Regions from separate parts of the Paenibacillus sp. fava2 genome, predicted to be linked through region 3. Evidence: riboswitches for the same ligand, from Rfam matches in the RefSeq annotation. Region 3 holds a riboswitch; each other region holds the start of a gene.

Region 1 (2,266 bases), 620 kb from region 3:
AAAGCCTCATCTTCCCCTGGCTGCGCCTTGGACAAAGTCACTGATTCAACAAGCTGGGTATCAGCACCCCCGTAATAGACGACAATCCGGTCAGAGCTCTTGAGGCTGAAATCCTTCATGCCTACATCCGGATACAGCCACTGTCCTCCGCGGACGACAGCATAGCTCCAGCCATCCCAGCCGCCGAACATTCCCGCAGCTACATTGCCGATGGCCGTAACATAATTGCCGGACGGATTCGTAAGCGCCAGCCCGTTCTGGGCAGCAACCTTCTCCAGCGCTTCGAGGGCATTGCCTGCATAGGCATTCCCTTGGCCCAGCGTACCCTGAGGTCCTTCAATTACAAGCGGTACATATACAAGCGGATTCTGCGCTGCCGGTTTAGTAAAATCATACAGCTTCCCGTTGCTTCCGCCGCTGAACAGATTATAGGCAACCAGCGCCTGCAGACCTTGTTCGGTAGCATACGCATTGACCTTCCCGCCTTCGTTATGGGCAAAACCTCCGCCGGCTGTAAAGAAGCTCAGCAGTCTTCCGGTCAGATCTCCTTCTGCTTTGGTAAACTCAGCTCCTGACGGATCTATGCCAAAGGAGGTCAAACCAATAATAACCTGGGCAGCACTTTCACTGTTGTCGCCGTATCCGCCTTTGCTGTCCTGCGCAGCGGATAACCAGGCTACCGCCTTCTGTCCGGCTGTCGCTACGCCCGGTTCATTCCGGTGTGCAGCCAGCGCCGTCAAAGCCATTGCTGTCATATCCGGGTCGCTTGCACCTGAGGACAGGGTAAAACCGCCATCCGCATTCTGCTTGGACAAAATCTCGCCGAGCAGCGCAGATTTGGTCCATTTCGCATCGCCCGGAATGGTATAATTACCGGAATCCAGTGCGAGCAGCGCATATACCGGGGCATTCAGGGTCTGCCCGCTGATTCTGGTATTGTTATAAATTTTCTCAATCAGATTGTAGCCTGCAGTGGTGCCGGTACCGGCATAATTCTCCGGATCAGCGCCGGCAGCCTTTACTGCGAGCACGATCCGGGCATAATCCGTTACACTGGAAAAGCTTCCGCCGGCAGCCTTCACCTTTTGTTCAAGTGCCTGCACATAGCTGTCAGGTACGGTATAGCCGGCCTGGGCCAGCCCGATGGCCTGCCATTCCGATGTCACACCGCTGCCCAAAATATATTCGGCAGTTTTATAGGTGGCCTCTTTTACAGTAACTTGTCCATTTTGCGCTACTGCCTCCAGAGTAACCGGCAGTTCCGAGGAGGAAGCGTCTGCTGCATACACAGCATCTGTTACACGTTCAGCACTTTGCACCGCTGAATCAGCGGCTGCATAGCTTTGTCCGGAGGGAACAACAGCGCCTCCAATAATCGAGATAACCAGCAATAAAGCCAGGCCAAGCCGCCAATACCTGGCAGAGAATTTCTTCTTCATTGTTAACCCCTTTTCTGTTAATAGAATGATCGTACAAATAGTGCAGTTAGCAGCACGGACTGGGATTCCCCCGCAGCCTCACTTGCCCAACATAAAAACCGCCCTGTTAAGGGCGGCCGGGAAGAATACAAATTAACGGCTGGACAGCTTGTAAGCTGAGCTTGCTGCTCACAGGCCGGCCATCAGCAGGCGTACCTTCTGCAAGGCGCGCATCTGCTCTAAGCCGCAGTTCATCTGCATGTGTTCCGCATTCTTACCCCACGAAGAAGTGAAACGTCCATGAAAAAAGGCAGGTCTCCTGGCTTATGCCTCATCGCTTCCCCTTTGCCTTCCCGTCAGCATAAACAGCCGGACAGTGGCGCATCCGCAGGAGTCGCTCTGCATTTACAGTGGCGGGACCGCGCCGGACTTGCACCGGCCTTCCCTATTAAGCGGTTCTATGAAACACAAGAACGCGCACCCTTTTCAATAGCTTATTAAATTTTAATATTCATAATCATATCTACTATTTCCCTCTATGTCCATAGAAAAGCTGTTACAATCTCATTCCATCCCATGTCAGCTATTAGCGGCGGAATAAAGCTGCACAGAGCTTGCTTCAACCAGCCGCTTGTGTCAGAAGGGGCGGTGTATATGCGGACTGCTCTTAATTGGCAACCACCTTATCTGCGCAGACTACCTTCTGCTCCTACCTAGACCAGACAACCACTAGCCATAAGGACTACACAAAGCATGAAGTCTGCCCAAGCACTTAAGCTACTCTAACTCAAACTACCTGCCACGTGAGCTAACCTGTCCTTGCAGACTACCTTTTACTTTTACACAGA
Region 2 (2,266 bases), 1.7 Mb from region 3:
GCCGCCTGCAGCGCAAACAGCATGCTCTCTGTTTCACCCGGCAGCTCCGTCAGCGGTCCGAACCAGGGCTTATAGTCCGGGGCAATCTCGGTGATTATTCCCTCCGCGGCATCATCGGCTCCGCCGAACTCCCCGTTCACAAACAGCAGCGGCAGCACCACCAGAAGGACAACCGCAAGCAGCATCAGCCCGTTTTTCCATATGCTTTTCATTACAGGCTCCCCCCTTTCGTTTGCCGCTTGAGCAGTGACAGCTCATTCGGACTGTATGACTTCAGCCAGTTCCACAGCAGCACCGTCAGCAGCCCCTCGCTTACCGCCAGCGGAATCTGGGTTATTGCAAAAATCCCGCCGAATTTCATCAATGAAGCAACCACACCACCGTCTGCCGCCGGAAAAGCAACAGCCAGCTGAAACGATGTCACCACATAGGTCATCAGATCTGCGGCCGCAGCGGCACAGAATACGGCCAGCTTTTCACGGTCGCCGGATTTCATGATCAGCCTGTACACCGCATAGCCGGCAAACGGTCCGGCCACCGCCATCGAAAAAGCATTTGCCCCGAGTGTCGTTATGCCGCCGTGCGCCAGCAATAACGCCTGGAACAGCAGCACTACCGAGCCGATCACACTCATTGGCACCGGCCCCAGCATGATTGCGCCGAGGCCTGTCCCGGTCGGGTGGGAGCTGCTGCCGGTGACGGAGGGCATTTTGAGCGCCGACAGCACAAAGGTGAATGCCCCGGACAAGCCGAGCAGCAGCTTCAGCTCCGGGTTATCCCTGGTCATTTGGTTCAGCCTGACAATGCCCAGCACAAAAAACGGGATAAACACTGCCCACCAGAAAACAGCCCAGCCTACAGGTAAAAATCCCTCCATGATGTGCATCGCTGCCGCCGTGCCCGGTTCATTCAGCAAAAAATAGACGGTAAATCCCGCGATCAGCGCTGCAAAACGCCAAATTCCGCTTTTCCCCATACCTTTTCCCCTTCCAAAATCACTGTTTTGTACAGCAGCAGACCAAAAACTCCCGCCCTTTGAGGGGCGGGAGTATATGTACGTCATCAGGTATGCAAAAGAGAGCCCTCTGCCTGCAGCAGTGCCGGACATCCTCGATTCCTGAACCTATTCGTACACCGCTCCTATCCGCGTAGAGTCGTGGTGTGCGCTTACAAGGTAGGTCTCCTGGCTCGAAATCATAACGCCCTGCCCCGTCTTCCCCGGTACTTGCCCGAGTGACATGCTGGAGCCTGGCTCTTTCTTACAGTGGCGGGACCGCTCGGGAGTTGCACCCGATTCCCTGTTACCCCTTGCTCTGGCAAGGGCACCTTGTTCGCTTGCTATTTTATCGAGTACATTATAATAATCTGCGTGCAAGCTTGTCTGTGATAAAAGTGAACCGGAAGCTTTCTTTGATTTGGCTTGTGTAAAATCGCCTTAACTAATATAATTATTAATTAATTAACATGTAACGGAGGTTCACCATGAAACTTGATCTTACCGAAGACTCTCTGCCGGTCTATGAAGCCTTATCCAGTGCAGTACGCCTGCACATGCTCCGGCTGCTTGCGGTACAGCCGATGAACGTCAAGGAGCTGGCCGGTGCAGTGAATCTCAGCAGTGCCATCATGACGATGCATGTGCGCAAGCTGGAGGCGGCCGGGCTGATTACTACCCATATGGCTCCCGGAAAGAGCGGGCTGCAGAAGATTTGCTCCCTTGCGGCCGAGCGGGCTGAGATTCTCTTCCCGGCCCCGGACAAAACAGAGCGTAAAGCCCACCGCAAGGAGATTCCTGTCGGACATTACTCCGACTTCCAGATTGAACCGACCTGCGGCCTTGCCACCACCACACAGGTGATTGGCAGCTTCGACGATCCGCGCTACTTCTGGGATATGGAGCGGATGAATGCCGGCATTCTCTGGTTCGGTAAAGGCTTTGTCGAATACAAAATTCCCAATTTCCTGTTATCCAGCCAGCAGCCGGAGGAGCTTGTGGTTACAATGGAAATCGCCTCCGAGGCACCGTCGATCAATAATAACTGGCCTTCGGACATCACCTTTACCCTGAACGGCACTGTGCTCGGCTTCTGGACGAGTCCAGGCGACTACGGGGACAGCCGCGGCAAGTATACCCCCTCCTGGTGGCCTGCGCTTACCAACCAGTACGGGCTGCTGAAGCAGCTGCGCATAACGCCGAAGGGAACCTTTATGGACGGCCTCAAGCTCTCGGATATTACGCTCGATCAAGTCGGCATCCGTGACAAGC
Region 3 (2,266 bases):
GGTTAACGCCCTGCTTGCATTTGAATATCTGGATCGGGAACACCGGCGTTTCACCGCTGCCCAGGCCGTTCATCGTTGCGGTCAGCAGGGAGCTGATAACCAGTTGGCCTTCCGGTGAAGTGCAGGTGCCGTAGTTGATGCTGGTAAAAGGAATCTGTCCGCCCGAGCGGCTGGACATCGTATTCAGGTTGTGGATCATACTCTCTGCAGCCTGCAGCGTTTCGATCTCGGTCTCTTTCTGTGCGAAGCGGAAGGAGCGCGGATACTGCTCAGCCAGATCGCTGCGGCTCATCGTGATCTCTCCGGCGATTTCGCTTGCCTCGCCTTCCTCAAAGTAGCCAAGACCCTTGCGGAACAGCTTGGCGAAGGATTTGGTCACATATGGCGCAAGGTCAAAGTCAATTTTGTTGGCGGATACGCCGCCGTACTGGGCATTCTGCTGGGACTGGAAGATTATCGCCACCAGCGACATTGCCGTCATAATCGAGTTAGGAGGGCGGACGCTGCCGTTGCCGGTGTTGAAGCCTTCGCGCAGCAGGCGCTCGAACGGAATGAAGATGCAGTTGGTTGTTCCGATAGCGTATTGGTCCAGGTCATGGACATAAACGACGTTATCGAGCGTTGCCTGTACGAGCTGCGGCGGCATGGTGAAATTGCGGGCATACCATTTGGAATATTCACTGCCGAATTTACTCATTTTTCCGGAAAAGCTTTCTCCGTTCAGGTTCGCATTCTCACGCAGCAGATCCAGATCGGCGCTGTCGATAATGTCCCGGCCTAAATGTATCAATTCATTCAGAAGAACCTCCTGTGCAGCTTGTCCGCTATTGTGCCGTTTCTCCAGCAGCGTCATATGTAACTCTCTCCTCTCGGTATAGTGGTCCGTTAAATCTATTTAATCCTCAATATGTAGTCTGTCTGAGCCCAGTAAAAAGGCACCTCCCGCCTTGGAGGCGGAAAATGCCCGGATGCGTTCTAAATACCCGTATAAGCGGATATTTGCCAGAGGTCTGGGTGTCAGGAGAAGGGGCATGATCTGCCTTCTTATCCTTTGCAGAAGCCGATACCTGAAGGCAATAGGGACTATCGTCCTCAGGTATCGGCAGCCTGATGTCCCGGTCATCCGGGTAGGCTGATTCTGCTGCTGCAGGCCGCATACGGACACCTCTCCTGTTCCTCGCAGGGGTCAATAATGGTGCCCGGAAACAGGCAGGTCTCCTGGCTCCCGGTTCATCCAGCGGCTCCTTCCCGGGGGCTTGTCCGCCCTCCAGTGGCCTATGCCGTGGGTGCGCCTGACAGGAAGTGTTCTCCCGGCGGGCAATCCGGTTACAGTGGCGGGACCGCAGCGGATTTGCACCGCGCTTCCCTATTAAGCTTGTACTCTCTTATCAAGAGTAAAGCACCTGCTTCCACTATATTTGGTTGATGAATATAAAAATACCCCAATATATTGTGTTTGTAAACCATTATTTACAAAGCCGCGCGGGGAGCGGCTTCAGCCCGCTTACTCACAGGTGATCCACAACTAGTCCACAGGTAATCCACAGCCTGATGCTAAATGGAGGCCGGCAGGATTCATAAATTGTCCGAAAAGCTGCCACAAAGACTCCATAAATCTAGTGATTCTGACACTAGATTTACAGAGACCGGCTTAGCGGTGGTATAGGGTTTATGTAGAGGGAGAATGATGAATTTTTTGTGGCTAAATTTGTGGCAGAACTGTGGAGTTGCTACAATGAAGGTGATTAAAGGCCACAAATTTTTGTCAGGAGGGATCTAACGATGGCAATTGGTGAAGTTACAGTCATTCCGATCGGCACAGGCAGTACCAGTCTGAGCAGCTATGTGGCTGACATGCAGCGCGTGCTGCAGACGGTGGAGGGAATTACCTTTGAGCTGACCTCCATGGGAACGATTATCGAGGGTCCGGTATCCAGAATTCTGGCGGCTGTAGAGGCGCTGCACGAGTCTCCGTTCAATGCCGGGGCACAGCGTGTATCCACTTCACTCAAGATTGATGACCGCCGTGACAAGCCTTCCACAAGCCGCAGCAAGCTGCAGTCGGTCGAGCAGAAGCTGCAGGACGGTCAGGTGTAGCGCAGGATAAAAGAGTCTTGGCGAATTTCGCCAAAAGTTGTATAATATTTTTTGTTTGACGGGTATCCCAAGCTTCAGGCTGGTGTAGCTCAGGGGTAGAGCAACGCACTCGTAATGCGTAGGCCGGGGGTTCAATTCCCTTCACCAGCATCGTGAAATCCCTTATGTA

The links. Region 3 has a riboswitch for cobalamin ahead of AC4G46_RS02115 (anaerobic ribonucleoside triphosphate reductase). Riboswitches for the same ligand answer to the same signal wherever they lie in the genome.
Region 1: linked by a shared signal. The riboswitch ahead of AC4G46_RS04815 (S-layer homology domain-containing protein) and the one ahead of AC4G46_RS02115 (anaerobic ribonucleoside triphosphate reductase) in region 3 are both predicted to bind cobalamin.
Region 2: linked by a shared signal. The riboswitch ahead of AC4G46_RS09255 (energy-coupling factor ABC transporter permease) and the one ahead of AC4G46_RS02115 (anaerobic ribonucleoside triphosphate reductase) in region 3 are both predicted to bind cobalamin.

What each region holds. Positions count from the first base shown of each region.
Region 1 is NZ_CM177755.1:1,101,759-1,104,024, reverse strand. Features, by position in the region: gene AC4G46_RS04815 (S-layer homology domain-containing protein) at 1-1,439, opposite strand, end outside; cobalamin riboswitch at 1,711-1,918, opposite strand.
Region 2 is NZ_CM177755.1:2,220,496-2,222,761, reverse strand. Features, by position in the region: gene AC4G46_RS09260 (energy-coupling factor ABC transporter substrate-binding protein) at 1-212, opposite strand, end outside; gene AC4G46_RS09255 (energy-coupling factor ABC transporter permease) at 212-976, opposite strand; cobalamin riboswitch at 1,157-1,345, opposite strand; gene AC4G46_RS09250 (ArsR/SmtB family transcription factor) at 1,483-2,266, shown strand, end outside.
Region 3 is NZ_CM177755.1:477,715-479,980, forward strand. Features, by position in the region: gene AC4G46_RS02115 (anaerobic ribonucleoside triphosphate reductase) at 1-853, opposite strand, end outside; cobalamin riboswitch at 1,192-1,422, opposite strand; gene AC4G46_RS02120 (MTH1187 family thiamine-binding protein) at 1,783-2,097, shown strand; tRNA gene AC4G46_RS02125 (tRNA-Thr) at 2,176-2,247, shown strand.